Regions from separate parts of the Rhizobium sp. NLR8a genome, predicted to be linked through region 3. Evidence: predicted binding sites of a transcription regulator. Region 3 holds the regulator's gene; each other region holds the start of a gene.
The links. Region 3 encodes LexA, which represses DNA repair genes until DNA is damaged. Its sites were predicted from a motif close to TGTTCNNNNTGTGTTCNG; they were not measured.

Region 1 (10,054 bases), on a different contig from region 3:
CTGCGTTCCTTCGAAGGGCTCATGGCGCACGACATTCAGCCGCAGGATCTCGAAACCATATCCGGCATCGAGATCGTCATGAATTGCCTGCAGACGCTGGGAAAAAAGATCCGCGATCCGCTTCGGCTCCCTGAGCGGCCGTGAAGCGCCGACCGAAATCCGGAAAACCCGGCCATCGACCCGAAACAGCACGAGTTCGAAGACGCGGCCGCCGGCGCCGCGGGCTTCCAGGGAGGGTTTCAGCGACACGGCGATCTGGCCGGCAAGGACGAGAATATCCTCTTCGGTGCCGATCGGCTCGGCCAGCCGCCGCTCGGCCGAAAGGCTCGCAACCGGCAGGCGCGGCGAAACCGGTTCCTCATCATGTCCGAGCGCCTGATCGAGCCGCAATAGCAGGCTTGCCCCGAAACGGCGGGTCAACGGCGCCCGCGGCGCATTCATGACATCGCCGATATATTTCAGCCCGAGCTTCTTCAGCGATGCCACGGTGTCTTCGTTCAGCCGAAGCGCGGCGACCGGCAGCGGCGCCAGCATATCCTCCATTTCCTCGTCTTCGATGACGCCGCCATTGCCAAAACGAGCGACGGCCGAGGAAAGGCCGGGCGAAGAGGAGATCGAACCCCGGACGTCGAGCCCCATATGGAAAAGCCTGAGCAGAATATCCTTCAGCAGCGCTCTCTCGCCGCCGAAAAGATGGGCACAGCCGCTAATGTCGAGAAACAGCCCGTCCCGTCCGTCGATCGCCACCAACGGCGTATAGCGGTCGCACCAGTCGGCGATGGCTTCGAGCAGCCGCGCATCGGCGGCCGGATCCTCCTCGACGATATCGAGTTTCGGATGCATGGCGCGCGCTTCCGCGACACCCTGGCCCTTCTTCAGGCCAAGCGCCTCCGCGGCCTCGTCCAGCGCCATCAGCCGCATGGCATTTTCGTGCTTTCCGGCGCAGACGATCGGCGCAGCCTCAGGACGCCCTCTCGAACGCCAGGAGAGGCCCCATTTTCTGCGGGCGATCCTGTCCGTCGAAAGGTGCGGAAAGCTGAGCGCCAGGATACGCTGACCGTTCGTCTGGAGTAAGAGCGTGCCTTGGCTCGTTGATGGGGAAAAACTGACGTTCATGAGGGTTCCACTCCAGAAGAAGGGAGAGCGGAGCCGGGTTGCGGCTCTTCTCCAGGCTGAGATGAAAAACCGGATTGCCGATGCTGCCGGCAAGTCTCGATCCACCCGGCAGAGCCCGCATGCCGGCTGGCGCAGGCTCGGCAAGCAGCCGGAAGGCGGCGCTGCTCGCCTCCTCCTCTCCTGCCTGCCGAAGCAGGAAGAGCGGCCGGCCGGCCGCCTTGGCGCGAAGACCGAGCCGCCGGCTCTCGGTCAGACCGACATGCGCGGGATTGCCCCTGATCTCCAGGATGACCACCGAAAAGGCGCCGCTTTCCAGCGCGGTTTCCGCAAGCCAGAGCGCCTCATCGAGCTTGCGCGGCAAAGCCTGCAGGAAACGCTCAGGCCGCAGGCCGAAATCCTGCAGACCCACCGCATAGGGAAGGCCGGCCTCCATCGTCGAGACCGGATCGCCGATCCAGAGTATTGGCGAACAGTCGCTCGCCTCCTCCTCCACCCGCTGCAGCAGCGTTGCGGCCGCAAGGGCGAACCCACTGGCGGCTCCCGCATCCCGGAAAAGCGCCGAACGGATTTCCGTTATCGCATCGAGCGGCAGCCCGCCCTCCATCGCTTCGTCGAGCGATGCCACCCCAAACGACAAGCGCTGTCTGCGTCCATTCCGTTCCGCATCCTGCCGCCCGGTCTCACCCGAAGCCAGGGCTTCCCGCTCCGCTGCCGCAAGCGCCGGCGCAGGCTTTCCTTCCAGCTTGGCGATGGTTTCGCGGAGCGCAAAAAGCCGCTCGCGCGCCAGGGCGTTCTGCGCCATGGCGTTTACTCCGTCCGTATTGTTCCTGTTATGTTCTTATGGATTCCAGAGAGCTGAAGAAGAGTCAACAACCATTTTCTATGAATTTATTCCTGCCTTTGATTCCGCACTCGAAAATCGGCGGCAAAGGTTCTATATGGGCCCGCAAAGGAAGGAATATTCATGGCCCGCATAGACCTGAGCGATGATTGGCGGGACCGCCATGCGCCGACGATCAGCACTTTCGAGTCGCTGGCCATGGAGGCTTACAGCCATCTACCGGATGAATTCCGCCAACTGACGACCAATCTCACGATCGAGATTGAGGATTTTCCCGATGACGACGTTTTCGAGGATATGGCGCTGGAAACGCCTTTCGACCTGCTCGGCCTTTTCGAAGGCAGGGGAATTTCGGAGCGTTTCACCGTGGAAACCGGCGAAATGCCGAACCGCATTCGCCTCTACCGTCGCCCCATCCTCGATTATTGGGCAGAAAACGACGAGACGCTCGGCGATATCATCACTCACGTCCTGATCCACGAGATCGGCCACCATTTCGGACTGAGCGATGAGGATATGGAGCGGATCGAGGCCAGCGCCGAGGAAGCCGCCGAGCGCTGAAACCGTGCGTTCGGCAGAACGCGCTATTGCTCGGAGAGCTTCATCTCCGGATCGTAATCCTTGCCTTCGACAGTCTTGACGACGGCCTGGCCGCATTGCATCGCGCCGGTTGCGGCATTGAAGGCATAGGTCGGTGGGCCCTCCAGCGACCAGCCCTTGTTGAGGGCGGCGGTGACCTTGTGGCAGAAGGAAGCGTCGTCGGGGCCGGTCAGGAAGCGGTAGAGTTTCATCAGGCGGGCTTTCTTGCAGAAATCAGGCGAGCTTTATGAACCAGAGCTTCGGCCTGGACAAGATGCAGCCGTTCGATCATCCGCCCGTTCGCATTGATGACGTTCAGGCCTTGGGCAGCCGGATCGGCAAAGGCTGATATGATTGCCTGCGCTTCGGCAATCTCCTCGGGGCTCGGGCCGAAATGCCGGTTGGCGGCCGCAATCTGCGCGGGATGGATCAGCATCTTGCCGGCAAAACCCATGGCGCGCCCCTGCCCGCATTCGACATCGAAACCTTCGTCATCCCGGAAATCGTTGAAGACACTGTCGAGCGCATCAAGCCCATAGGCCTTGACCGCCAGAATGACCTGCATCAGCCAAGGCACGAGAAAGCTTCGCCCCGGCTGCGGCAGGACGCCGGTTTCCTTGCGCAAATCATTGAGGCCGACGACCAGGCAATCGAGCCGCGCCCCCAGCATGCAGCCGGCTTCAGCAATCGCTCCGGCATTCAGCACGCCGCGCGGCGTCTCGATCATGGCCCAGATGCGCAACTCCTCCGGGGCATCCGCATCGGCAAGCAGATCGCCGATGTCGGTGATATCCCGAGGCGCGTCCACCTTCGGCAGGAGAACGGCGTCGGGCAACAGCGCCTTGACCAGATCGAGATCTGCCGCCCCGAATCCGGATGACAAAGAATTGATGCGAATGATCCTTTCCTTGCCCTCGAGCGGCGGTCCGGCAAAAAAAGCACGCAGATTTTCCCGCGCATGGCCCTTGTTCTCGGGCGCGACGGAATCCTCCAGATCGAAAATAACCGCATCACAATCAAGGGAACGGCTCTTTTCGAGCGCGCGGAGATTGATGGCTGGCACGCTCAGCACCGAGCGGCGCAGACTTGCGGAGCGGAAAGGTTTGGTTTGGTTCATCATCCATTAGTGCCAAGCTTCGCAAAGCCCGGCAAGACAACAAAAAGCCATGCTTGCCTTGCAGAGAGGAAAAGGAAGGACCACATTCCTTTCTGTAGAAAGGTCTCAAACCCATGCAGAACATTCGCTCCATCTTCTTCATGCTGGCCGGCGCCACCTTCTTTGTCGCCATGCTGCTTCTCACCTTCTCGGTGACGCTTGCTGTCGGCGGCATCCTGACCGTGCTCATGGTCGGACGCGCGCTTTCGATGAAGATGAAGCCCGCTCCGGTCCGCGCCAAGGCAAACAACGGCAAGCCGGAGATGCGCATCTGGAACGACGGTCGCGGCACGATCATCGATCTCTGAGGCCTGCTTTCAAAAAAATTGGCGACACTGTCGCATCATGCTTCCGTGATACGTCTTTGAAGCAGCCGGGCATTCTGCCGGCGCTCAAAAACGATGGAGGACGTGCATGGATACGACGGAAAACAAGCCGGCCAAGTTACCGCCGGTGAAGAATGGCCTGCTGCCCTATCTGACGGTCGACGGCGCGGTGAAGGCCGCGGAATTCTACAAGAAGGCCTTCGGCGCCGAAGAGGCCCACCGGGTACCGGTCGATGAAAGCGGCCGGACGATGCATATTCATCTCTATATCAATGGCAGCTCCCTGATGCTGGCGGATGCCTATCCCGAACACGGCCATCCCTTCAAAGGTCATGAAGGCTTTGCCATCCAGCTTGTCATCGACGATATCGATTTCTGGTGGGATCGTGCGGTGGCCGCCGGCGCCGAAGTCGTCATGCCGGTCGAACTGATGTTCTGGGGTGACCGCTACGGCCAGCTTCGCGACCCGTTCGGCGTGCTCTGGGGCTTGAACGCGCCCGCCAAATAACCGGACGCGTACCGTCGCCAGGTCACGCGAAACGTCGCGTGGCCGCCATTTGAAAGCAGTTCGCGCAATAGTGTGCAGCGGTTTTGCGAGAACGACATGCGGCAGACCAGACCTAAAGCGTAGCAAGCGAATCTGAAAGATCGCGGTACGCTTTAGAAAGATTCTCCTTCATTTCGGCAAAAAACTGGACTAGATGCACATCCAGGAAAGTACATTTGCTGAAATGGAGCATGGGTCATGGATAAATTCGTGAAGCTCACGGGCGTTGCAGCGCCGCTGCCGGTCGTCAACATCGACACCGACATGATCATTCCGAAGGACTATCTGAAGACCATCAAGCGCACGGGTCTCGGCAAGGGCCTTTTCGCCGAAGCCCGCTACAATGAAGACGGCTCCGAAAATCCCGATTTCGTGCTGAACAAGCCAGCCTATCGCGATGCCAAGATCCTTGTCGCCGGCGACAATTTCGGCTGCGGTTCCTCGCGCGAGCACGCTCCCTGGGCGCTGCTCGATTTCGGCATTCGCTGTGTGATCTCCACCAGCTTCGCCGACATTTTCTACAACAACTGCTTCAAGAACGGCATCCTGCCGATCAAGGTCAGCCAGGAAGACCTCGACAAGCTGATGGACGACGCCTCGCGCGGCTCCAACGCCATCCTGACGGTCGACCTCGAGAACCTCGAGATCACCGGCCCCGATGGCGGCTCGATCAAGTTCGATCTCGACGAGTTCAAGCGCCACTGCCTGCTGAACGGCCTCGACGATATCGGCCTGACCCTGGAAAAGGGCAAGGCGATCGACGAGTTCGAAAAGAAGAACGTCGCGTCGCACCCTTGGGCCGCTTAAGCTCTGACCAATTGCCGATCGATTAAGCCGGGCTTTTGCCCGGCTTTTTCTTTATAGCGGCGCGCATCTCACGCGCGCAAAGGACGCTGTAACTGGCGCAGCTCAGAAAAACTTCTCTTTCCAGACCCTCAGTTTTTCCAGCGACACGCCGATTCCGCCGCAGACCTCGATCAGCGGATTGTCAAAACGCTGAAGCAGTCCGGCACGCACATCGGCAACGGCAAGGGCGGCGCCGCAGGCCGGCTCGACGAGGATGCGATGCGCATCGGCAAATTTCAGGCAGGCGGCGATGGCATCGGCGTCGCTGACGACAACGCTTTCGATCGGGTGCTGCTTCGGCAGCTCGAAGACATGCTGCGCCACCTGCTTTGCGCCGAGCGACGTTGCAATCGAGGTGATCGCTGGAAGCGAGATGCGTTCATTGGCCTTGAGGCTGGCATGAAACGAAGCCGCCCCTTCGGTTTCGACGGCGATGACGGGAATGTCGGAAAGCCCGTTCCGTTTCAGCCCCTCGACAATGCCGGCCAGCAGCCCGCCGCCGCCGACGCTGGTGACGACACAATCGAATGTCACGCCCTTCGCCACCACCTCGTCGATCAGCGTGGCATGACCATCCCACAGAAGCGGATGGTCAAAAGGGTGCACATAGGTCGCCTTACGGCTCTCTGCGAGCTCGACCGCATGAGCGTTGGCTTCATCGAAAGCCGAACCATGGACGAGAACATTGGCGCCGGTTGCGGCAATCGTCTGCCGCACATCGGCCGCCGTCGTCTCCGGCACGACGATCGTGACCGGCACGCCGAGCGCCCGGCCGGCATAAGCCGCAGCAATGCCGGCATTGCCGCCGGAGGCGCAGAAGATCTCGCGGGCACCATCTTCCACCTCGTGCTGGCACAGCCGGCCGACACCGCGCAGCTTGAAGCTGCCGGAAGGCTGTAATGCGTCGAGCTTCAGCCAGAGCGGCTTGCCGCTGGCGCTATAGCCAGGGGATGTCCGAACCAGAGGCGTGTCGAGATGGAGAGGTGCTGAAGCCATGGAACCTCCAGGAAATGAAACTGTGACGGCTGTTCTAATCCGTTTGCGGCCACAGGAGCAACCATCGCGACCGGAAATGAAGCGTACCGATTCACCGCTTCTCTCGCTTGAAATGCCCATTTCCGGGGTCTAAGAAACCGCAACTTGTTTTTCCAGGAGGGTTTCATGACAGCGCGCAATCTTTTCCTGCTGCCGGGTGACGGCATCGGTCCCGAGGCCATGGGCGAGGTCCGCAAGATCATCGCCTATATGAACGAGGCAATGAATGCCGGTTTCGTCACCGATGAAGGTCTTGTCGGCGGTTGCGCCTACGATGCCCATGGCGCGGCGATCTCGGAAGCCGACATGCAGAAGGCGCTTGCCGCCGATGCCGTTCTGTTCGGCGCCGTCGGCGGGCCGAAGTGGGATAGCGTGCCTTACGACGTGCGCCCGGAAGCCGGTCTGCTACGCCTGCGCAAGGATCTGCAACTCTTCGCAAACCTGCGCCCTGCTATCTGCTACCCGGCGCTCGCCTCGGCCTCGTCGCTGAAGCCGGAACTGGTCGAAGGCCTCGACATCCTGATCATCCGCGAGCTGACAGGCGGCGTCTATTTCGGCGAGCCGAAGGAGATCATCGACCTCGGCAACGGCCAGAAGCGCGGCATCGACACGCAGGTCTACGATACCTACGAGATCGAACGCATCGCCGGCGTCGCCTTCGAAATGGCCCGCACAAGGCAGAACCGCGTCTGCTCCATGGAAAAGCGCAACGTCATGAAGTCGGGCGTGCTCTGGAACCAGGTCGTGACCGAAACGCACAAGGCGAAATATTCCGACGTCCAGCTCGAACACATGCTGGCCGACGCCGGCGGCATGCAGTTGGTGCGTCAGCCCAAGCAGTTCGACGTCATCGTCACCGACAATCTTTTCGGCGACATGCTCTCCGACGTCGCCGCCATGCTGACCGGGTCCCTCGGCATGCTGCCGTCGGCCTCGCTCGGCGCGCCTGACGGCAAGACCGGCAAACGCAAGGCGCTCTACGAGCCGGTGCACGGCTCGGCCCCGGATATCGCCGGCAAGGGCATCGCCAATCCGATCGCCATGATCGCCTCCTTCGCCATGTGCCTGCGTTATTCCTTCAACTTGGTGAAGGAAGCCGACAACCTGGAAAGGGCGATCGCCAACGTGCTCGACAAGGGCATTCGCACCGGCGACATCATGGCCGATGGCGCAAGGCAGGTCGGCACTGTCGAGATGGGCGATGCGATCCTCGCCGAGTTCAAGGCGCTTTCTGCCTGATATATTTCACGTGAAACAGTTCAGCCCTTCGCATCACCCATGCGGAGGGCTTTTTCATGTAAGGACGAGCAGCCGCAACCGGGTCGGTCGAATTATCCGACACGGACTATTCTCAGCCACAATCTCGTGTATTTTTGCGCCGAATTTTAACCCGGCAAAATCGAACGGACGACAGGATGCGGGCATTTTGGGCTTCCCTTGATAGGCGCTGGCGCCGCGGCGGCGTCGGCATGCCGCCCTTGCGCTGGCAGGCCTGCCTCTTCATCACCATCAATGCCGTGGTTCTTTCCATGCTGCTCTTCGATGCCCCGGTCGGCGCCAGCGAACGCCCTGCGGCGGTGAAGCAGCTCGGCCAGCTGCTGACCGGCTTCGGCGATTCTGCCTGGCTGATCTGCATCAGCATTCTGCTCTTCTTTCAGGGCAGGGCGGGTTACAAGCTTTTAAAGACCGCGCGCTCCAAGGCGCAGGCGCTTTATGTCAGCTGGATCGGCGCCTATCTGTTCACAACTGTCGTCTTCTCCGGGCTTCTTGCCAATCTCCTGAAACGGGCGATTGGAAGGGCGCGTCCCGATCACTTCCACGATTACGGCATGTTGTCCTTCACGCCCTTTTCGGGCCATGCCGCTTTCGAAAGCTTTCCCTCCGGCCATTCGACGACGGTCGGCGCCTTCTTTGCCGCTTTTGCATTGCTGTTTCCGCGCTACCGCATTCTCTTCATCGCCTGCGCCATCTGGCTTGCCATGACGCGTGTCATGGTAGGCGCCCATTATCCAAGCGACGTCATCGCCGGCCTTGCATTCGGCGGCTGGTTCTCGCTGCTGACGGCCATCGTCTATGCCCGCTGCGGACTTCTTTTTAAGCTGGCGCCGGATGGCTGGCCTCTCGCCAAACGCCTGTTTCCGGACATGGAAAAGCCCGGCGGCTTGTGAGCGCCGGGCCTTTCGCCTGCATGCTTAGCGCAAAGCGCCTCAATCCATGGCGTGGATATCCCTGTTCTTCGTTTCGGGCAGGAAGATCAGGCCGATCACCAGCGTGATCGCCGCAAAGACGATCGGATACCAAAGACCGTAATAGATATCACCCGCGGCAGCGCTCATCGCGAAAGCCGTCGCTGGCAGCAGGCCGCCGAACCAGCCGTTGCCGATATGATAGGGCAGCGACATGCCGGTGTAGCGGATGCGGGTCGGGAAGAGCTCGACCAGGAGGGCCGCGATCGGGCCATAGACCATCGTCACATAGATGACGAGGACGAACAGGATGGCGATCGTGCCGATCCAGTTGACCCGGGTGGGGTCAGCGGTCATGGCGAAGGCGCCGCCATTGGCGATGTTGTAGACTGCCATGTCGGTGACGCCATTGGCCTCGTCCGCCGTTAGCAGCTTGCCTTCGACCAGCTTGGCTGCCGGCACGGTTTCCTTGTCGCCGGCGCGCACCGCATCGGCGTTGAGCGCCAGTTCCGGATTGGCGGCGATGAAGGCATCGAGCTTGCTATCCGGCACCTTGGCGGCCCCGCGCTTCAGCGGATAGCCGGCATCGTGGAGCGCAATGTTGACGCCTTTTTCGAAGGCGGCGGTCATGCCCTTCGCCTTGTCGCCGGCAGCAACAACGTCGAAGCTGGTAATCGTACCGTTACCGACCTTCACCGTCGCCGGCTGTCCGGCGGGACCAGGCACGACGTCATAAGGCACCGAGTTCTTCGTCAGGAATGCTGTCGCCACATCGCAGGAACTGGTGAATTTCGACGTGCCCGTCGGGTTGAACTGGAATTTGCAATCCGACGGATCGGCCGTGACCGTTGCGCGGATCGACGCCTGCGCTTCGGCAAGTGCGGGGTTCGCCGTCCAGGTCATCGCCTTGAACAGCGGATTATAGGTCACCGCCGCGATGAGAAGGCCTGCCATGATGATCGGCTTGCGGCCGATCTTGTCGGAAAGACCGCCGAAGATGACGAAGAACGGCGTGCCGAGGAAGAGCGCAATGGCGACCATGACATTGGCCGAGAACAGATCGACCTTGAGCACGTTCTGCAGGAAAAACAGCGCATAGAACTGGCCGCCATACCAGACGACCGCCTGGCCCATGGTGGCGCCGAGAAGGGCGATGAGCGCGATCTTGGCGTTCTTCCATTGCCCGAAGGCTTCGGTCAGCGGCGCCTTGGAGCCCTTGCCTTCCGCCTTCATGCGCTGGAACGCAGGCGATTCGTTCATCTTCAGACGGATCCAGACGGAAATGCCGAGCAGCACGACTGAGACCAGGAACGGAATGCGCCAACCCCAGGCTGCGAATTGAACCGGGTCCATCAGGGACTGGACCAGGATGATGACGATCAGCGACAGGAACAGGCCGAGCGTCGCCGTCGTCTGGATCCA
Region 2 (10,054 bases), on a different contig from region 3:
GCCTCCATCGTGCCCGGCCGACCTGCGAGTGGGGACAGGGCGCTATGCAGCATCGCAGCCCGGCTTGATCGAGGTGAAATGCCGATGAAAACACCGTGGAAATTCCTCGTCGATTTGACGTCGCGGCGTCGAGCGGCAAAAGGGCTCGAGAGTTCCATCGGGCATGATACGAATCCCGCTCTCGATTATCAGGCGGACCAGACGCCGGCATCTCCTTCGACTGAAGACTACGCCCCAGCGGAATACAACGAGGCTGTTCTGGTCGAGAGAGTGGCATCGGCATCGGACGACATTGAAGGCGATCGCGATGCAGCGCAGGCATTGGCACCGCCGGTCGTTGGTGACGAGGCTTTGCCACTCTCACCAAGCGAAGCGCGTCGTTCAGTTGAAAGCGCCGATGAGCCAATCGAGACAAATTCGAAGTCTCGGACAAGGTCTCCGCACAGCCGCGTTAAGCGGAGGATGGGAGCCCAGGCTAACACAGGCGCGCGGGCCGGTGTCGTGACACGTGAAGGTCAAGGCGTCCCTCGGTCCTTTGCGCGCGACGCGTTCTTCGACGATGTGGCAAGCCTTGATGAGGACATCAAAAAACTGAAAAGAGAGCTCGCCCGGAAGCTCCAGCTGCAGAACGCCCAGCTCAAGACGATGCTGAAACGGTTCGACGTCAATTGAGCTTGGCACAGAATCTAAAGGTCTAATGTAAATATGAAAACACCACAGCGAAACTTCGTCGTCGAATTCAAGTCGGGTCGCCGGCGATTGACAACCCAGGCAAATTCGATCTGGGGAAACACCGATATCAAGGCTTTCATCCGTCAGGCAGAGACGGAAGCGCCGCACTTGTTCGAACCCAAGCACAAACTGGACGCTGTCGGCGAACCCAACGAAATGGCCCAGTACCGAGAGCCAGCAAATCAGCTCGACCAGAGCGATGACGCCAGCAACCAGTTTCCGCTCGCCGCTTCTTTGGTCGAACCGATGCCAATCGACCCATCGCAAAGCCATCACGATCACGTCCGCTCCATCGCCCGATCGAACAGACAGTCGGCCAAGAGGCCGGCTCGAAAAGCAGCGACGCGCATCGGCGAGAGCCGCTCGGGAAATCATGCCGACAGCGCAAGCGGCGAGCGCCGCAAAGGATCTTTCGCCGCTTCCGTCGAAGCTCCCGTTGATGAACTGGCTGCGCTTGATGCTGAAAACCGGCGTCTCAAGGCATTGCTGATAAAGCGACTCCGCGAGGAAAATCTGCAGCTTCGGACGATGCTCCAACGACTTGGCGTTGTCTGAGAGGTGACTGATGTGCCAGCTTCTCCGAGTTCGGCAATGTGTCCTCCAAAGCCTCCTTGGCGCCGAGCGCCGGTGACTTTCCAAACTCCGATTTCCGGACGTCCTTTGCCACCATTTCTGAGAACAGCTGGGTGAATAGTCCGACTCCCTTTCACCGCAGACGTGCTCCGCCCAAGAAGTCTTGTTCCGGCACGTCCCTTCGACGAGTTGCTGCAAGAGGGCGCTAACCGACCTGCTCCACCGCCAGCGTCCCCGCCGGAAGCGGACTGATCAGAGACTTCGCGGAGACGGTCGGATCGAGCCAATCGGCCCAGGCATTCCGCTCGAGGATAACAATCTGCCGGTCGTGGTAGGGAGCAATGTCTGGCCCCGGCTCCATGGTCAGCATGGTGAAGGCCTGTCCCACATCCGGCGTTTCGCGCCAGATGCCGGCAATGCAGAAGATCGGCTCGTCCTTCTGGGTGAACAGCCACTTGTCCTTGCGCTTCTTTTTCGGGTCCTTCGGCTCGGTGAACTCGTAAAAACCATCGGCAATGATCAGGCAGCGATTCGAATTGAACTCCCGGCCTTCCGACCGGAAGTTATAGACCGGACGCTTGTTCGGCCCGGGCCAGCTCCAGCGCCGCTGCACGAGCTCGGCCTCGTCCCGGGTCCCGTCGATCGTTCGGACAATGGGTCCGAGATCGGTGATCTTGATGTCCTCACGCCCTTCGAGGTTCGGCGCGCCTTCGCCGAAGCGGATCTTGATCTTGAGCTCGGCGAAGTCCTCGACGATCGAGGCGACATCCACCATCAGCCGATAATCATTGCACATACGTCCTCCGTCTAAGATCTGGTTGTGTGGGAATGTCGTTCCTGATATGTTCTATCTATGATGAGTGCGACCGTTTTCCAGTCCGACGCCCCGCTCGATGAGCGCCGCGTGATCATAAGGCGCCATGACGGCGATGTGGAGATGGTGGAGCTGCCGTGGGGCCTGCGCCCGCGCGACGGCGATGCGCACGCCGTGACCGTCGTCCGGGCAGAAGGATGGACGTTTCCGACCGACCGCTGCCTGGTGCCGGCCTCGGAGTTTCGCCACAAGAGCTTCAGCTTCTCGCTCGCCAACGGCGACTGGTTCTACTTCGCGGGGATTTGGCGGCCGGAGACTGAGGACTGGCCGGAAGCCTACGCCATCCTGACAATCGAAGCGAATTCCGATCTCGCGCCGTTTCATAACCGCCAGATGGCGGTGCTGAGACGAGATCAACGCCTGGCCTGGCTCGACGGGCTCATGCCCGAGGAGGAAATCCTGCGGCCGTTGCCGGCAGGGACATTCCGGGTCAAGCGCCATTCGACCGATCCAACCCAGGCGACGCTGGCGATCTAAAGCGCCAACCGCAACTGGGGCACCACTTCAGAGGTCTGCCGTTCCAATGATGACAGCGTAACGCCGAGCAGGCGGATTCCCTTGCGCGGCGGGAAGATCGGCGCGAGAAGCAGGCTGACCACCTCCTCGAGATCGCCGATCGTTTGCAGAGGTGCCGCAACCGTCTTGCTGCGGGTGATCTGGGTGAAGTCGGCATACTTGACCTTGAGCGTCACCGTCTTGGCGCCGATTTCATTGGCCTCGCAGTAACCCCAGACTTTCTCGATCAGCGGCTGAAGGCCTTCGCGTGCCGGCTCGAAAGAGTGGATGTCCTCAGAGAACGTGTCTTCCGCGCCGACGGATTTCCGCACCCGGTCCGGCTTGACCTGACGATTGTCGATGCCGCGGGCGATGCCATAGAAATATGGTCCCGACTTCCCGAAATGTTCGACGAGAAACTCGAGTGTCTTTTCCTTAAGGTCCGCACCTGTTTCTATCCCGAGCCGATGCATCTTTTCGGCAGTCGCCGGTCCGACGCCATGGAATTTCTTGATCGGAAGCTGCTCGACGAAGGCCGGGCCGTTCTTCGGCGTGATGACGGCCTGACCATTTGGCTTGTTCAGGTCGGATGCCATCTTGGCGAGGAACTTGTTGTAGGAAATCCCGGCCGACGCATTGAGGCCGGTGACCTGCTTGATTTTCGCCCGGATCTCCGCGGCAATCTCGGTGGCGATCTCCATGCCCTTCAGGTTTTCGGTGACATCAAGGTAGGCCTCGTCGAGCGAGAGTGGCTCGATCATCGGCGTGTATTCGGCGAAGATCGCGCGGATCTGCAACGAGACAGCCTTGTAGACATCGAAGCGTGGTTTGACGAAGATGAGGTCAGGGCATTTGCGCTTCGCGGTCACCGAAGGCATCGCCGAATAAACGCCGAACTTGCGTGCCTCGTAGCTGGCGGCAGCCACGACGCCGCGGGCGGCAGGATAGCCGACGGCAACCGGCAGGCCGCGCAGCTCGGGATTGTCGCGCTGCTCGACCGACGCATAGAAGGCGTCCATGTCTATGTGGACGATCTTGCGCGGCCGCTCGCTGCCTTCGTCGTTTGTCATCGCCTAGCTTCCATCACGACCCTCTGTATCGCTCGCTCAGGCATGGGAAGTGCGCGCCGCATTTGTCACCCTCCGGCGTTTGCATTCGCTCGCAGCCCATCCCCATGCGCCGGCGGATCACCGCGAAGCTGGCACCGGCGCCGAATGCTTTCACCAACAGCTTGCGCTCAAGCGCGCAGTGGCGATGACATGGGTGACAGATGAATTCGATGATCGGCTCACGGTGATCCCTCAGTCTCGGATCCAGATCGTTCACAGGCTCCGGTCGCGCCATGCGAAAAAATTCCCATTCACGCCATCGAATTGAATCCGTTCGCGGATTTTCTCCATCGGCACTATCACTCAACTTCCGCGCGCCACATGCGCATTGACTCATTTCCGCTTTGAGAACAAATACAGAACATATTTCATCATCTCAAGCCGAAAACGGGTTGCCGTAAAGGAGATCATGACCGCAGCCGTCGCCACTTCGAATGCCATTCTCGACGAGTTGCGCGAGAAAATCGCCAGCCTGGAAGGGGCCGGCTTGCGCGCGCGCAGTGTCCTACCGTTCGGGGTTGGCGAGATCGATGCGCAACTGCCGGGAGGGGGGCTGGCATATGGCGCGCTGCATGAAGTCGCCGGCGGTGGCAATGGCGCCGTCGACGGCGCGGCGGCAGCCCTTTTCATCGGCGGCATCGCCGCCCGCACCACCGGCAAGGTCGTGTGGTGCCTCACCCGCTTCGATCTGTTCTTCCCCGCACTTGCCCAGGTCGGACTGCATCCCGACCGCGTGATCTTCGTCGAATGCGACAGAGAAGAGACCGTGCTCGCAAGCTTCGAAGAGGCCCTTCGCTATGGCGGGCTTGGCGCCGTCGTCGCCGAACTGGTGCGCCTACCGATGACGGCATCGCGCCGGCTGCAGCTGGCGGCAGAGAAATCCGGGACATTGGGCCTGGTGATCCGCCGCTGGCGGCGCCAGACAGAAGCGTCGGATTTCGGCATGCCGACGGCGGCGGCAACCCGCTGGCGGATCTCGGTGCTGCCGTCCGAGCCGTTGCCGGTCGCCGGTGTCGGGCGGGCGCGTTGGCTGGCGGAGCTGATGCGGGTCAAAGCAGGGGAGGGAGGCGAATTCATCATCGGAGCATGTGATGGCCAGGGTCGTATCTGTCTTTCTTCCGACACTGCCGACCGACCGGATCAGGCGGGACGATCCTTCGCTATCGGTTGAAACGCCGCTGGTGGTGATCGCCAGGAGTGGTTCGAAGCGATGGATTGCCGCGGCTGATCTGGCAGCGACCAAACTCGGCCTTCGTCTCGGCACGCCGGCGGCCAAGGCGCAGGCATTGGTCCAAGGCCTGATGATGATCGATGCGGATCCGGCAGCCGATCTCGCGGCGCTGGAACGGCTGACACTCTGGGCCTTGTCACAATACTCTCCTGTCGTTGCCATGGATCCTCCTGATGGCATCGTCATGAACACCGAAGGCGCCGATCATCTTCAGGGCGGCGAGGATCTGATGCTGTCGGGTCTCGTCAATCGGCTTCGTGGCCGCGGCCTCGCGGCGCGTGCGGCGATCGCCGACACTTGGGGCGCGGCGCATGCGCTCGCCCGGACAACGGATCGCGAAACGATCATCATCCCGCGCGGCGAAACGGCCCGGGCGGTGAACCGCTTGCCCTTGTCGTCGCTGCGACTGCCGGGGGAAACTGTGGCCAGCCTCCGCAGCCTCGGCTTTGCCACCGTCGGCGATCTCGCCGCCACGCCGCGGGCGCCGCTGACGCTCCGCTTCGGTCCGGAGGTCGCACGGCGTCTCGACCAGCTGTTCGGCCGCGTCGCCGAGCCGATCGACCCGATCCGGCCCGCGGATCTCGTCGAAGTCCAAAAATCTTTCGCCGAGCCGATCGGCGCCCCGGAAACCATTGAGAAATACGTGAGCCGCCTCGTGCGCCAGCTCTGTCTGGAGCTCGAGAAGCGCGGACTTGGCGTTCGACGTGCCGATCTCATCGTGCACCGCGTCGACAACACGCTTCAGTCGCTCCGCGCCGGTACGGCCAAGCCGGTCCGCGATATCGCCTGGCTGACGAAACTCTTCCGCGATCGGATCGAGAGGATCGAGCCTGGCTTTGGCATCGAAAAGCTCAGTCTTGCCTCGATCATCGCCGAGCCGCTGATCGAGGCGCAGTCGGCGTCGTCGCTCATCGAGGAGCAGGTGACCGATGTGACGCCGCTCATCGATGTGCTCGACAATCGCGGCGGCCAGCGGATTTTCCGGGTGGCGCCGGTGGCGAGCGACGTCCCGGAGCGCAGTGTCCGGCGGATCGCGCCGACGGCGGCGGAAGACGGCGCCACCTGGCCGCTGCACTGGCCGCGGCCGTCGCGCCTTTTGCCCCATCCCGAACTGATAGAAGTGATTGCGCTTCTGCCCGATCATCCGCCGGTCTCGTTTACCTGGCGCGGCAAGCGGCGCCGGGTGAAGCGCGCCGACGGGCCGGAACGGATTTTTGGAGAATGGTGGCAACGCAGCGCCGAATGGATCGCCGTGCGCGACTATTTCGTCGTCGAGGACGATACCGGCGAACGGTTCTGGATTTTCCGCTCCGGCGATGGTGTCGATACGGACACCGGCTCGCACAAATGGTTCCTGCACGGGGTGTTTGCGTGATGCGCTATGCCGAGCTGCAGGTCACCACGCATTTCTCGTTCCTCCGCGGCGCGAGCTCGGCGGAGGAGCTGTTTGCGACCGCAAAACTGATGGGCATCGAAGCCCTCGGCGTCGTCGACCGCAACAGCCTGGCCGGCATCGTCCGGGCGCTGGAGGCATCGCGCGCCACCGGCCTGCGGCTCGTCGTTGGCTGCCGGCTCGACCTGCAGGACGGCATGTCGATCCTCGGCTATCCCACCGATCGCGCCGCCTATTCGCGATTGACGCGGCTTCTGACCCTGGGCAAGGGCCGCGGCGGCAAGGCCAACTGCATCCTGCATCTCGACGATGTCGCGCTCTATGCCGAAGGGCTGATCGGCATCCTCGTGCCTGATATGGCGGACGACACCTGTGCCGTGCAGCTTCGGAAGATGGCGGAAGTCTTCGGTGATCGTGCCTATGTTTCGCTTTGCCTGCGCCGGCGGCCCAACGATCAATTGCGTCTGCATGAGCTGTCGAGCCTGGCGGTCAAGCATCGGGTGAAGACCGTCATTACAAACGATGTGCTGTTTCACGAGCCGGGTCGGCGGCAGCTGCAGGATGTCGTCACCTGCATTCGGACCGGCACCACCATCGACGATGTCGGCTTCGAGCGCGAACGGCATGCCGACCGCTATCTCAAGCCGCCGGAAGAAATGGCGCGTCTGTTTCCGCGGTACCCGGAAGCGCTGGCGCGAACGACGGAGATTGTTCAGCGCTGCAAATTCTCGCTCGAGGAGCTGGTCTATCAGTACCCCGATGAGGCGCTGATCCCGGGTATGACCGCGCAGGAGTCGCTGGAGCATTATACCTGGGAGGGCGTCAGGACGCGTTATCCCGAAGGCCTGCCTAATCATGTCGAGAAGACCATCCGGCACGAACTCGCGCTGATCGAGACGATGCGCTACGCGCCTTACTTCCTCACCGTCTTCTCGATCGTCCGCTATGCCCGATCGCAGGGCATTCTCTGCCAGGGCCGAGGATCGGCGGCTAATTCCGCCGTCTGTTATGTGCTCGGTATCACCTCGATCGATCCCGACACCAACGATCTGCTCTTCGAACGGTTCGTCTCCCAGGAACGCGACGAGCCGCCTGACATCGATGTCGACTTCGAGCATGAGCGGCGTGAGGAGGTGATCCAGTGGATCTACAAGACCTATGGCCATGACAAGGCGGCACTCTGCTCGACCGTCACCCGCTATCGCGCCAAGGGCGCCATTCGCGATGTCGGCAAGGCACTGGGTCTGCCCGAGGACCTGATCAAGGCGCTCTCCTCCGGCCTCTGGTCCTGGTCGGAAGAGGTGGGTGAGCAACATGTGCGCGATCTCGGCCTCAATCCCGAGGACCGGCGTCTCGCGCTGACGTTGAAGCTTGCCCGGCAATTGATGGGCGCGCCACGGCATCTCGGCCAGCATCCCGGTGGCTTCGTGCTGACCCATGACAGGCTTGATGACCTGGTGCCGATCGAACCGGCGACGATGGTCGACCGGCAGGTGATCGAGTGGGACAAGGACGATATCGAGGCGCTGAAATTCATGAAGGTTGACGTGCTGGCGCTCGGCATGCTGACCTGCATGGCCAAGGCCTTTGCGCTGATCGGAGGCCACAAGCATCAGGATCTCGATCTCGCCACGATACCGCAGGAGGATCCTGCGACCTATGCAATGATCCGCAAGGCCGACACGCTCGGCACCTTTCAGATCGAATCCCGCGCCCAGATGTCGATGCTGCCGCGCATGAAGCCGCGGACCTTCTACGATCTCGTCATCCAGGTGGCGATCGTCCGGCCCGGACCGATCCAGGGCGACATGGTGCATCCTTATCTGCGCCGGCGCGAAGGCAAGGAGAAGGTCGAATACCCCACACCTGAACTGGAGGCGGTGCTTCATAAGACGCTGGGCGTGCCGCTGTTTCAGGAGTCGGCGATGAAGGTGGCGATGGTCTGTGCGGGGTTTACCGGTGGTGAAGCCGACCAGCTGCGGAAATCCATGGCGACTTTCAAGTTCACCGGCGGGGTCTCACGGTTCAAGGACAAGCTTGTCTCGGGGATGGTACGGAACGGCTATTCACCGGAATTCGCCGAGAAGACATTTTCCCAGCTCGAAGGCTTCGGTTCCTATGGTTTCCCGGAAAGCCATGCCGCTTCCTTCGCGCTGATCGCCTATGCCTCCAACTATGTGAAATGCCATTTTCCGGACGTCTTTTGCGCTGCGCTCCTGAACTCACAGCCAATGGGCTTCTATGCGCCTGCGCAGATCGTCGCCGACGCGAGAAAGCACGGTGTCGAGATCCGTCCCGTCTGCATCAACCGCTCTCGCTGGGACTGCACGCTGGAACCGATCGAAGGCAGCAACCGGCATGCCGTTCGCCTTGGCATGCGTCTGGTGCGCGGCTTGGCGACTGCGGATGCAGCGCGCATCGTCGCCGCTCGAGCCGATGAGCACTTCGCCTCCGTCGACGACATGTGGCGGCGCTGCGGCGTGCCGGTCGCCTCGCTCGTCGAGCTTGCCGAAGCCGATGCCTACCTGCCGTCTCTCCGTCTCGAGCGACGCGATGCGCTCTGGGCGATCAAGGCGCTACGCGACGAGCCGCTGCCCCTGTTCAGCGCTGCGGCAGAACGGGAGGCACGGGCGATCGCCGAGCAGCAGGAGCCGGCAGTCGAGCTCAGGCAGATGACCGAAGGCCACAACGTCGTCGAGGATTACAGCCATACCGGCCTGACGCTCCGGCAGCATCCCTTGAGCTTCCTTCGCAGCGAACTCGCCAAACGTCGGATCGTGACCTGCGCCGAGGCCATGACGGCGCGCGACGGCCGATGGCTGATGGCGGCCGGCCTGGTGCTGGTGCGCCAGCGGCCGGGCTCGGCGAAGGGCGTGATGTTCATCACCATCGAGGACGAAACTGGTGTGGCGAATGTCGTCGTCTGGCCAAAACTCTTCGAGCGGTCCCGCCGCGTGGTGCTCGGCGCCAGCATGATGGCGATCAACGGCAGAATCCAGCGGGAAGGGGATGTGGTTCACCTGGTCGCCCAGCAGCTCTTCGATCTCTCCGCCGATCTGTCGAGCCTTGCCGAGCGCGACGGGGCATTCCGGCCGCCGACCGGCCGCGGCGACGAGTTCGCCCATGGCTCTCCAGGGAGCCCGGATTCCCGCGAGCCACCGGTCCCGGGTGTTCGACTGAGGGATCTGTTCGTGCCGGATCTTCACATCGATACGCTGAAGATCAAGAGCCGGAATTTCCAGTAATCCTGAACGCAGACGACAGGGCCGGCGGTGCGGATCCTTTCAAGGCGAGGCCTTCAAACCCACGCTGCGCTCTTTACACCTCACGCTGGAATTTTAGCGACGCTTCCCTCGTTCGTCCGTAGCATCGCCCCGCGGATTTGCTGTCGCAACCATGCGCAGCCGAGATCGCTGTCCATTTGAAGCGGCCAGATCATTGCCACCGGTGGAAAGGAAAGCGCCAGCGGCACAGGGCTGACCTCAAGCCCCAACAACGGCCCGTAACGAAGCGCAATCCGTGATGATACGGTGGCAATCACCGCAATGACCGCGCCGTGGCCAATATCGACATGAAGTCTGGAGTTGCGGCCATACCGGCTTTAAGGCCGACGGCGATTTTGTCGATGGCGTTCTGTACCACGCGGG
Region 3 (10,054 bases):
TATCAGCCGAGCCGCCGATGCCGCCGAGACGCTTGGCCGGCTGGATGTCGGGCAGGGTGCAGTCAGCATCGGCGGGCGCGTTGTCGCGCTGGAAGGACTTGAGGGCACAGATGAGATGCTGGACCGTGTTGCCGGCCTCAGGACCGCCGGACGGATTTCGCCGCGCCGCCGCGGCGTGCTCGTCAAGCTCTGCAAGCCGCAACAGGACATTCGCGCTGACCTGCCGGCGATCGGCGTTGCCACAATCCTGAACGCTGCGAAAGCCGGCCTTGCCGGCATCGCAATCGAGGCCGGTCGCTCGCTGGTGCTTGATCGGACCGCGGTCATCAGCGCCGCCGACGAGGCTGGGTTGTTCGTCTGCGGCATCGATCGTGGTCTGCCGGCATGGGGGCTCGAATGAACGGAGCGCCGCTGAAGATCGCCGTCATTGCCGGGGAAGTGTCGGGCGATCTGCTTGGCGCCGATCTCATCGCGGCGCTGAAGCGGATTTACAGCGGGCCGGTGGAACTTGTCGGCGTTGGCGGCGAGGGGCTGCAGGCGGAGGGGTTGAAATCCCTGTTCGATTTTTCCGAGCTGTCGATCATGGGCATCACCCAGGTGCTGAGCCGGCTGCCAAGGCTGTTTGGCCTGATCCGTCAAACCACGGCTGAGATCGTCGCCGCAAAGCCGGATATCCTTGTCATCATCGACAGTCCCGATTTCACCCATCGCGTCGCCAAGCGCGTGCGCACCGCGTTGCCCGATCTGCCGGTCGTCAATTACGTCTGTCCGAGCGTCTGGGCCTGGAAGGAATATCGCGCCACGCGCATGCTCGCCTATGTCGATCACGTGCTTGCCGTCCTGCCCTTTGAACCGGCAGCCATGCAGCGCCTCAATGGGCCGGCGACGACCTACGTCGGGCATCGTCTGGTCGCCGACCCAGCGCTGCTGGAGACACGTCGCCTGCGCCTGGGAAGGCAGCCAGGTAACGGTCCGATCCTGCTTCTTCCTGGCTCGCGCTCCTCCGAGATCCAGAAGCTTCTGCCTTACTTCGAGATCGCCGCGAATGAACTCGTCGCCCGCAATGGGCCGACACGCTTCATTCTGCCGACGGTGACGCACAGGCAAGCGCTTGTCCACGAAATCACGGCGGCGTGGGCGGTAAAGCCGGAAATCGTCGTCGGCGCGCAAGCAAAATGGAAGGCCTTTGCCGAGGCCGATGCGGCCATGGCGGCGTCCGGAACCGTTATTCTCGAACTCGCCCTTGCCGACGTTCCCGTCGTCTCCGCCTACAAGGTCGACTGGATCATGCGCATGCTGACATCGGGCATCAAGACCTGGACCGGTGCGCTGCCGAACCTGATCGCCGATTACCCGGTCGTGCCGGAATATCTGAACGATGTCGTTCGCGGTGCAAGCCTTGCGCGCTGGATGGAAAGGCTGTCGGCCGACACCTATCAGCTTAAGGCGATGAAGGAAGGCTACGAGCTCATCTGGCAGCGCATGCAGACGGAAAAGCCGCCCGGCGAACAGGCCGCCGAAATCCTTCTCGACGTTTTGAACAAGAAAAAACCCGGCCATTCCTGACCGGGTTTCTTTTGAGCTCTGAAGCGATCAGCGCTTCGAAACCGGGATGTAGTCGCGCTTCGGTTCGCCGACATAGAGCTGGCGCGGACGGCCGATGCGCTGTTCCGGATCCTCGATCATCTCGTTCCACTGGGCGATCCAGCCGACGGTGCGGGCAAGCGCGAAGAGCACGGTGAACATGGTGGTGGGGAAGCCCAGCGCCTTCAGCGTGATGCCGGAATAGAAGTCGATATTGGGATAGAGCTTCTTCTCGATGAAATATTCGTCGGTGAGCGCAATGCGCTCCAGCTCCATCGCAACTTCCAGCAACGGATCGTCCTTGATGCCAAGTTCGCCAAGCACTTCATGCGTCGTCTTCTGCATGATCTTGGCGCGCGGATCATAGTTCTTATAGACGCGGTGGCCGAAGCCCATCAGCCGGAACGGATCGTTCTTGTCCTTGGCGCGGGCGACATATTCCGGAATGCGGTCAACGGTGCCGATTTCTGTCAGCATGTTGAGAGCCGCTTCGTTGGCGCCGCCATGGGCGGGGCCCCAGAGGCAAGCGATGCCGGCAGCGATGCAGGCGAACGGATTGGCGCCCGACGAACCGGCGAGACGGACGGTCGAGGTCGAAGCGTTCTGCTCGTGATCGGCATGCAGGATGAAGATGCGGTCCATGGCGCGGGCAAGCACCGGATTGACCACATATTCCTCGCAGGGGACGGCAAAGCACATGCGCAGGAAGTTCGACGCATAGTCGAGGTCGTTCTTCGGGTAAACGAAGGGCTGGCCGATATGATACTTGTAGGCCATAGCGGCAAGCGTCGGCATCTTGGCGATCATGCGCAGGCTGGCGACCATGCGCTGGTGCGGATCGGTGATGTCTGTGGAGTCGTGATAGAAGGCCGACAGGGCGCCGACACAGCCGCACATCACAGCCATCGGATGCGCATCACGGCGGAAGCCGGTGAAGAAGCGGCTCATCTGCTCATGCACCATCGTGTGGTGCGTGACGCGATAGTCGAAGTCCTTCTTCTGCGCGGCCGTCGGCAGTTCGCCGTAGAGCAGGAGGTAGCAGACCTCGAGGAAGTCGCCGTGCTCGGCAAGCTGCTCGATTGGATAGCCGCGGTGCAGCAGCACACCTTCGTCACCGTCGATATAGGTGATTTTGGATTCACAGGATGCGGTCGAGGTGAAGCCCGGATCGTAAGTGAAGGAAGCGGTGTTTTTGTAGAGGGCACCGATGTCGATGACGCTCGGGCCGATCGTGCCGCTTTTAACGGCGAGGTCGACTGATTTGTCACCGATTTTTATTGTAGCGCTTTGATCCGTCATGCTGATCCTCCGAAATGTCGGTGGCGCCACAAAAGCGCCATAGGGGTTAAGCGTCCTTTCCGATAGCTATATGATCGTGACGCTAATGCCAAGTTACCGTGATGGCATTTTGTGCATTGCGGCATCACCTTTTAGGCACCGCAGCGATGAGCCGCACGCATAACGGAAGCCGATGATTCGACTTGCCTTTTGCTCCTTTGGGTTTTCCTTCGTATTTCAACCGATTATTCTTGCCGGATTTGCGTGAAGGTTGCATTCTGGCGACTTCGCGGGGCATTTTGGGCGGCGCATGCAGGAACAGACGACAGCCGAATTGCGGCCGCAAGTGGGCGCCGGCCTTGCCGATCCGCCGAATTTTCCTGCGCCTGCGGTGGTGACTCAATCGGTAAGGACGCAGTCGCAGACCCCGTTGCGTCATCGGCTGCTGGCCGCCGCCCGGCAATCGCTGCCTGCCGGAGCCTACATGCTGGGCGAAGAGGCCGATTATGGCCGAATGCTGCTGTTCTCGCCGGTCTTCCTCGGAGCCGGCTCGGCCTTCTGGTTTCTTGCGGCATCGGATTTGCCCCTCGTTCCATCGCTGCTCTGCTTGCTGGTGTCGGCGGCCGCGGTTTTCCTCACCGGTCCCAGCCGGCCGGCCTTGCGCGCAAGTTTGATGGCGCTGGCACTTTTCGCCGGCGGCATGCTCTCGGCTCAGTTTGAGAGCTGGCGGGCTTCGACGGTGATCCTCGATTCATCCGTGACGACGACGGTGACCGGCCGTGTCGAACGGCGGGAAGGGGACGGCCGCGGGCGCTGGCGCTACATTCTTGCCGTCACAGGCACCGAGGCTCCGGAGCTGAAACGGCCGCCGAGACGCATCACCGCGATCGTCCGGGGCGCCGATGCGCCTTTCGAAATCGGCGACATCATCACCGGCAAGGCACGGCTGACACCGCCGGCGGGCCCCGCACTTCCCGCGCTCAACGATTTCTCCTTCGGTGCCTATTTCGACGGCATCGGTGCCAACGGTTTCTTCTATGGTGCGCCGGAGAAACTCGACTTGGAGGCAGGCCCGCAGGCGGCCAGCTCGACGTCGGACGCTCTGCTCGAATGGCTCTACCGGCTGCGCAGCAGCATCGGCGACCGCATAAGATCGATCCTGCCCGGCGATACCGGCGCTTTTGCCGCTGCTCTGGTGACGGATGAACGGCGCGCCATCTCGAAGACGACGACGGAGGCGCTGCGCCAGTCCGGCCTTGCCCATATCGTCGCGATCTCGGGCCTCAACATGGCGCTGTCGGCCGGCATCTTCTTCGTCGGCTTCCGCATGCTGCTCTGCCTCTTTCCCGGCGTCGCCCAAGCCTATCCGACAAAGAAGATCGCCGCCGCCGGTGCGCTCATGGCCGTCACCGCCTATTACCTGATCTCCGGTTTCGGGGTTTCGGCCGAGCGCGCTTTTATCATGATGACCATCATGCTGATTGCCGTCTTCTTCGATCGGCCGTCGATCAGCCTGCGCAATGTCGTTCTCTCTGCGCTCATCATCATCGCCATTTCACCTTCGGAAGTATTGGGACCGAGCTTTCAGATGTCCTTTGCCGCGACATTGGCTTTGGTATCGGGCTATCAGCTGTGGAAGGACAGGCGTGTCCGTGAAAACGCTTTCCTGAAATTGCCGATCATCAGGCCGGTGGTTGTCGTCGCCGGTTTCTTCGGCGGCGTCTTCCTGACCTCGCTGATCGGCGGTTTTTCCACCGCCCTGTTTTCGATCGAGCATTTTCATCGCCTGACGGCTTACGGCCTGCCGGCAAACCTTGCGACGATGCCGATCATCTCCTTCATCGTCATGCCGGCCGGGCTGCTGGCGATGCTGCTCATGCCCTTCGGGCTGGATGCTCCGCTCTGGACGGTGGTCGGATTCGGCCTCGATCTGGTGATTGCGGTTGCCAAGACGGTGTCCGGCTGGGGCGGCGATATCGGCATCGGCCGCTTGCCCGCCTGGTATTTCGCAGTGGCGGTGGCAGGCTTTCTGCTGCTGACGCTGCTGCGCACCCGGCTGCGCCATGTCGGCACATCCATCATCGCCGTCTCGACACTCACCGTACTGCTGCTGCCGGCTCCCCGCCCGCCGGATCTGGTGATTTCGGAGGATGGTGGTCTGGTTGCGGTCGTTGCGGCTGAGGCAATCGCGTCCAACCGTGAAAACCCGCCGGATTTCATCTTCGACCAGTGGCAGCGAGCGCTGGTCCTGCCGACACATGTTCCACCGAAGATGCTGGATGGTCCGGCTATCCCGCCGGAAGGAGAAGACCGCCGAGTCAGGCTTTCCCGCGATCAGCAGAACGAAGCGAGCGCAGCGATGCGGGCAGCCGCAGCAGGCGGTGAAGCAAACCGGTTTTCCTGCGTCAAGAAGGCGTGGTGCACATCACGACTCGGCAATGGCCATATCGTCACCGTCATCGACAATGCCGCCTATCTCGGCCCGGCCTGCGATACGGCCGATATCGTCGTGACCTCGGTCCGCCTGCGTTTCAACAGCTGCCGTTCAGGCGGGACGCTCTTCACCGGCGAGACGCTCCGCAGGACCGGTTCCGTCGAATTGCGCTTCGCCGATGCCGGCCTGCAGGTCGCAACCGCATTCGAGGCGCTATCGCGGCCATGGATGCGCCATCGCGCCTATGATTGGCGCAAAGACAGTTTTACCGAATCCGGTCCGGCTGCTGTCAGTGATAACGGCGAATGAGGCCGACGAGCTTGCCCTGCACCTTGACGCGGTCCGGCCCGAAAATCCGGGTCTCGTAAGCCGGGTTGGCGGCTTCCAACGCGATCGAGGCGCCCTTCCGGCGGAAGCGTTTCAGCGTTGCTTCCTCGTCGTCGACGAGGGCAACGACGATGTCGCCGGGACTTGCGGTGCTGCCGTTGCGGATGATCACGGTGTCGCCGTCGAAGATGCCGGCGTCGATCATCGAATCGCCCTTGACCTCCAGCGCGTAGTGCTCACCGGAGCCAAGCATGTCCGCGGGAATGACGATGTCATGCGTGTTGTTCTGGATCGCCGAGATCGGAACGCCGGCGGCGATTCTTCCCATGACCGGCACGGAGACAGAGTTGCCGTTGTCGGCGACCGGCTTTGCGGCAGCGGGGGCGGCGACCGGCTGGGGTTTGCCGAGGCTGCCCTCGATGACGCTCGGCGAAAAACCGCGGCGCTGTTGCAGGCTGGGGTTATAGGCCTCCGGAAGCTTGATCACTTCAAGCGCCCGGGCGCGATTCGGTAGGCGGCGAATGAAGCCGCGCTCCTCGAGCGCCGTGATCAGGCGGTGAATGCCGGATTTCGAGGCGAGATCCAGGGCATCCTTCATTTCGTCGAAGGAGGGAGGGACGCCGGATTCCTTCATGCGCTCATGAATGAAAAGGAGAAGCTCCTGTTGTTTGCGCGTGAGCATCGACGTCAGACCCCTGATTGAAACAAATCCAGAACAGACACTATATGTTCCATATGTGTTCCGCAAGTAGCTAAATTTCCGTAAAACTTCGGGCCAACTCGTCGAGATTTTTAATTTCATTCGACGGGATTGGCGCACATCGCTTGCATTCGGGGAGGGGCTGTCGCACATCTTTGCCCCTTTCAGGAGGATATCATGAACGCGCATTCCGCCAAGTCGCATCCGCTGGATCACGTCGTGCTGCCGGTGGTCAATATCGATCTGGCGCGTGAGAGGCTCGGCAAGCTCGGTTTCACCGTCGCCGCCGATGGGCGCCATCCCTTCGGAACGGAGAATGCCTGCGTCTTTTTCGCCGACAAGACCTATCTGGAGCCGCTTGGCGTGGCGAGCGTCGAGGAGAGCGAGGCAGCGGCCCGCCACGGCAATGTCTTCATCGCCCGCAATCGCGCCTTCCGCTTCCGCTGCGGCGAGGAGGGATTGTCTGCGCTGGCCTTCCTCAGCGAGGATGCCGGCCTCGATCATAAGCGCTTCGTCAGCAACGGCGCGAGCGCCGGCGAGATGTTGCAATTCAGCCGGCCGATGCGGATGCCGGATGGTTCGGAGACCGTCGGCAGCTTCAAGCTGGCCTTTGCAGCTGATCTGCGCGCACCCGATTTCTTTCTCTTTACCTGCCAGCGCATCAATTCCTTCCCGACAGATCGCGCCGCGCTGGAGACGCATGCCAATGGCGTGATCGGCATTGCCGAGATCGCGCTTTGTGCGCCGGACCCGGCGGCATTCGCCGCCTTCGTCGGGCTTGCGATAGGGCAGGCGGCGGCGGAGAAAACCGGTTTCGGCGTGAATATCGCGGCATCAAATGCGAAGATCAGCCTGATGACGCCCGAAGGGCTGGAGGCCTATTTCGAGCTTGCCGTCTCATCCGCCGATCGTGGTCTGCGCGGCCGGGTAATCCTCTTCACCGTCGCCGATCTTGCCGTGACAGAAGCGCATTTGGGTGCTAACGGGATCACATTCACGCGCAAGAACAATCGCATTCTGGTGAAGTCTACGCCCGGGCAGGGTGCGCTCTTCGCCTTCGAGGAAACACGATGAGCACCGACACGAATTCCGAAGTCAGGATCGGCGAAGGCGAAGGTCAGGTCACCTTTTCCAATACCGCCCGCCTGTCGCTGATTGCCGGCCCCTGTCAGATGGAGAACCGGGACCACGCCTTCATGGTCGCCGGCACGCTGAAGGAGCTTTGCGCAAAGCTTGGCATGGGTCTTGTCTACAAAAGCTCCTTCGACAAGGCCAACCGCACCTCGCTCTCGGCCGAGCGCGGCATCGGCCTGGAAAAGGGCATGGAGGTCTTTGCCGACCTCAAGAAGGAATTCGGCTTTCCGGTCATAACCGACGTCCATACGGCCGAGCAATGCGCCGAGGTGGCCAAGGTGGTCGATGTCCTGCAGATCCCGGCCTTCCTCTGCCGTCAGACCGACCTACTGATCGCCGCCGCAAGGACCGGCCGTGCCGTCAATGTCAAGAAGGGCCAGTTCCTCGCCCCCTGGGACATGAAGAACGTCCTGAAGAAGCTCAACGCCAGCGGCAATCCGAATGTGCTCTTGTGCGAGCGTGGCGCTTCCTTCGGCTACAATACGCTGGTCTCCGACATGCGCTCGCTGCCGATTATGGCGGCGATGGGCGCTCCCGTCATCTTCGACGCGACGCATTCCGTCGCTCAGCCGGGCGGGCAGGGCGATTCCTCCGGCGGCCAGCGCGAGTTCGTGGAAACGCTGGCGCGCGCGGCAGTGGCGACGGGAATTGCCGGCGTCTTCCTCGAAACCCATCAGGACCCCGACAACGCGCCGTCCGATGGCCCGAATATGGTTTATCTCAAGGACATGCCGCGACTGCTCGAGAAGCTGCTTGCCTTCGATGCGATCGCCAAGTCCTGACGTTCAACAAGCTGACATGTTCGTGGTTTAGGCCACGACGGAATGCTGGTTCGGAGGCCGGAAATTGCGGCATTGTAATTTGCACGCCTTCGATTATGACAGGCTTCGAACGACTTATCACCCACCGAGCAGGAAGAACCCATGACTGCAATCACCGATATCATCGCCCGCGAGATCCTCGATAGCCGTGGCAACCCCACCGTCGAAGTCGACGTCTATCTCGAAGACGGCAGCATGGGCCGCGCGGCCGTTCCCTCGGGCGCCTCGACGGGCGCGCATGAGGCGGTCGAGCTGCGCGACGGCGGCAAGCGCTATCTCGGCAAGGGCGTCGAAAAGGCGGTCGAGGCCGCCAACACCGAGATCTTCGACGCGATCGGCGGCATCGACGCCGAAAACCAGATTCAGATCGACAACATCATGATCGAGCTCGACGGCACGCCGAACAAGTCGCGCCTCGGCGCCAACGCCATCCTCGGCGTCTCGCTCGCCGTCGCCAAGGCTGCCGCCCAGGCATCCGGCCTGCCGCTTTACCGCTACGTCGGCGGCGCTTCCGCCAGCCTCCTGCCGGTGCCGATGATGAACATCATCAACGGCGGCGCCCATGCCGACAATCCGATCGACTTCCAGGAATTCATGATCCTGCCGGTCGGCGCCGATTCGATCGCCGACGCCGTGCGTATGGGGTCGGAAGTCTTCCATACGCTTCGAAAGGAGCTTGCCGCGCAGGGCCACAACACCAATGTCGGTGACGAAGGCGGCTTCGCCCCCGGCCTGAAGAGCGCGCCCGAAGCCCTGGATTTCATCATGAAGTCGATCGAGAAAGCCGGCTACAAGCCGGGCGACGACATGTGCCTCGGCCTCGACTGCGCCTCGACGGAATTCTTCAAGGACGGCAAGTATGTTCTCGAAGGGGAAGGCCGTACGCTCGAATCGGGCGCCATGGCCGAATATCTCGCCGAGCTCGCCGGCAAATACCCGATCATCTCGATCGAGGACGGCATGGCCGAGGACGACTGGGACGGCTGGAAGGCGCTGACCGATCTGATCGGCAAGAAGACCCAGCTCGTCGGCGACGATCTCTTCGTCACCAACTCCGCCCGCCTTCGCGACGGCATCCGCATGGGCGTCGCCAACTCGATCCTCGTCAAGGTCAACCAGATCGGCTCGCTGACGGAAACCCTCGACGCCGTCAACACGGCGCATAAGGCGGCCTATACCGCGGTCATGTCGCACCGCTCCGGCGAAACCGAAGATTCGACCATCGCCGATCTTGCCGTTGCCACCAACTGCGGCCAGATCAAGACCGGTTCGCTGTCGCGTTCCGACCGTCTCGCCAAGTACAATCAGCTGATCCGCATCGAGGAAGGCCTCGGCCCCCAGGCCCAGTATGCCGGCCGCTCGATCATCAAAGGCTGATCGTTCCGATTTTCAACGGCTCGACCCGCGCCACCCGGCGCGGGTTTTTTCGTGCGCGCTTTCTACGGTCAATGAACGGTTAATCTCTGCGCGTTATGCTGAGCGAATTGGTAATGCGTTCAAGAGCATGCGTGTATGTGGACAAAGCATCATAAGAAGAGAAAGCTCGGCCGCTTCGTCATTCCGGCCATGACGGTCGCCTTCCTTTCCTATTTCGGTTATCATTGCATCCATGGCGATTATGGCCTGCGGGCGACGGAGACGTTCGAGCGTCAGCGCGTCGCGCGCGAAAGGGAGCTTGCCGTCCTTAAGGCGAAGCGCGAACATCTGGAAAGCCAGGTCGCGCTGCTGAGTGATGGCTCGCTCGACAAGGATATGTTGGACGAAAAGGCGCGATAT

Region 1: a site for LexA is predicted at 1,939-1,956, ahead of HJC04_RS31695 (ImuA family protein). Genes of this name have one in related genera too.
Region 2: a site for LexA is predicted at 4,130-4,147, ahead of HJC04_RS00625 (ImuA family protein). Genes of this name have one in related genera too.

What each region holds. Positions count from the first base shown of each region.
Region 1 is NZ_JABDWI010000005.1:293,513-303,566, forward strand. It holds gene HJC04_RS11875 (DNA polymerase Y family protein) at 1-921, opposite strand, end outside; gene HJC04_RS31695 (ImuA family protein) at 962-1,918, opposite strand; gene HJC04_RS11880 (metallopeptidase family protein) at 2,081-2,518, shown strand; gene HJC04_RS11885 (DUF1737 domain-containing protein) at 2,542-2,748, opposite strand; gene HJC04_RS11890 (CoA ester lyase) at 2,748-3,653, opposite strand; gene HJC04_RS11895 (hypothetical protein) at 3,767-4,000, shown strand; gene HJC04_RS11900 (glyoxalase/bleomycin resistance/extradiol dioxygenase family protein) at 4,107-4,526, shown strand; gene leuD (3-isopropylmalate dehydratase small subunit) at 4,764-5,372, shown strand; gene HJC04_RS11910 (pyridoxal-phosphate dependent enzyme) at 5,475-6,407, opposite strand; gene leuB (3-isopropylmalate dehydrogenase) at 6,573-7,685, shown strand; gene lpxE (phosphatase PAP2 family protein) at 7,862-8,614, shown strand; gene HJC04_RS11925 (MFS transporter) at 8,654-10,054, opposite strand, start outside.
Region 2 is NZ_JABDWI010000001.1:140,280-150,333, reverse strand. It holds gene HJC04_RS00650 (hypothetical protein) at 85-672, shown strand; gene HJC04_RS00645 (hypothetical protein) at 841-1,287, shown strand; gene HJC04_RS00640 (SOS response-associated peptidase) at 1,511-2,101, opposite strand; gene HJC04_RS00635 (SOS response-associated peptidase family protein) at 2,159-2,656, shown strand; gene dinB (DNA polymerase IV) at 2,653-3,744, opposite strand; gene HJC04_RS31460 (hypothetical protein) at 3,758-4,018, opposite strand; gene HJC04_RS00625 (ImuA family protein) at 4,193-4,954, shown strand; gene HJC04_RS00620 (DNA polymerase Y family protein) at 4,875-6,389, shown strand; gene HJC04_RS00615 (error-prone DNA polymerase) at 6,389-9,652, shown strand; partial or broken gene HJC04_RS31455 (LysR family transcriptional regulator) at 9,733-9,998, opposite strand; partial or broken gene HJC04_RS00610 (Atu4866 domain-containing protein) at 9,999-10,054, shown strand, end outside.
Region 3 is NZ_JABDWI010000007.1:203,967-214,020, forward strand. It holds gene HJC04_RS15315 (LpxI family protein) at 1-400, shown strand, start outside; gene lpxB (lipid-A-disaccharide synthase) at 397-1,566, shown strand; gene gltA (citrate synthase) at 1,594-2,883, opposite strand; gene HJC04_RS15330 (ComEC/Rec2 family competence protein) at 3,173-5,605, shown strand; gene lexA (transcriptional repressor LexA) at 5,586-6,305, opposite strand; gene HJC04_RS15340 (VOC family protein) at 6,501-7,397, shown strand; gene kdsA (3-deoxy-8-phosphooctulonate synthase) at 7,394-8,239, shown strand; gene eno (phosphopyruvate hydratase) at 8,381-9,655, shown strand; gene HJC04_RS15355 (septum formation initiator family protein) at 9,791-10,054, shown strand, end outside.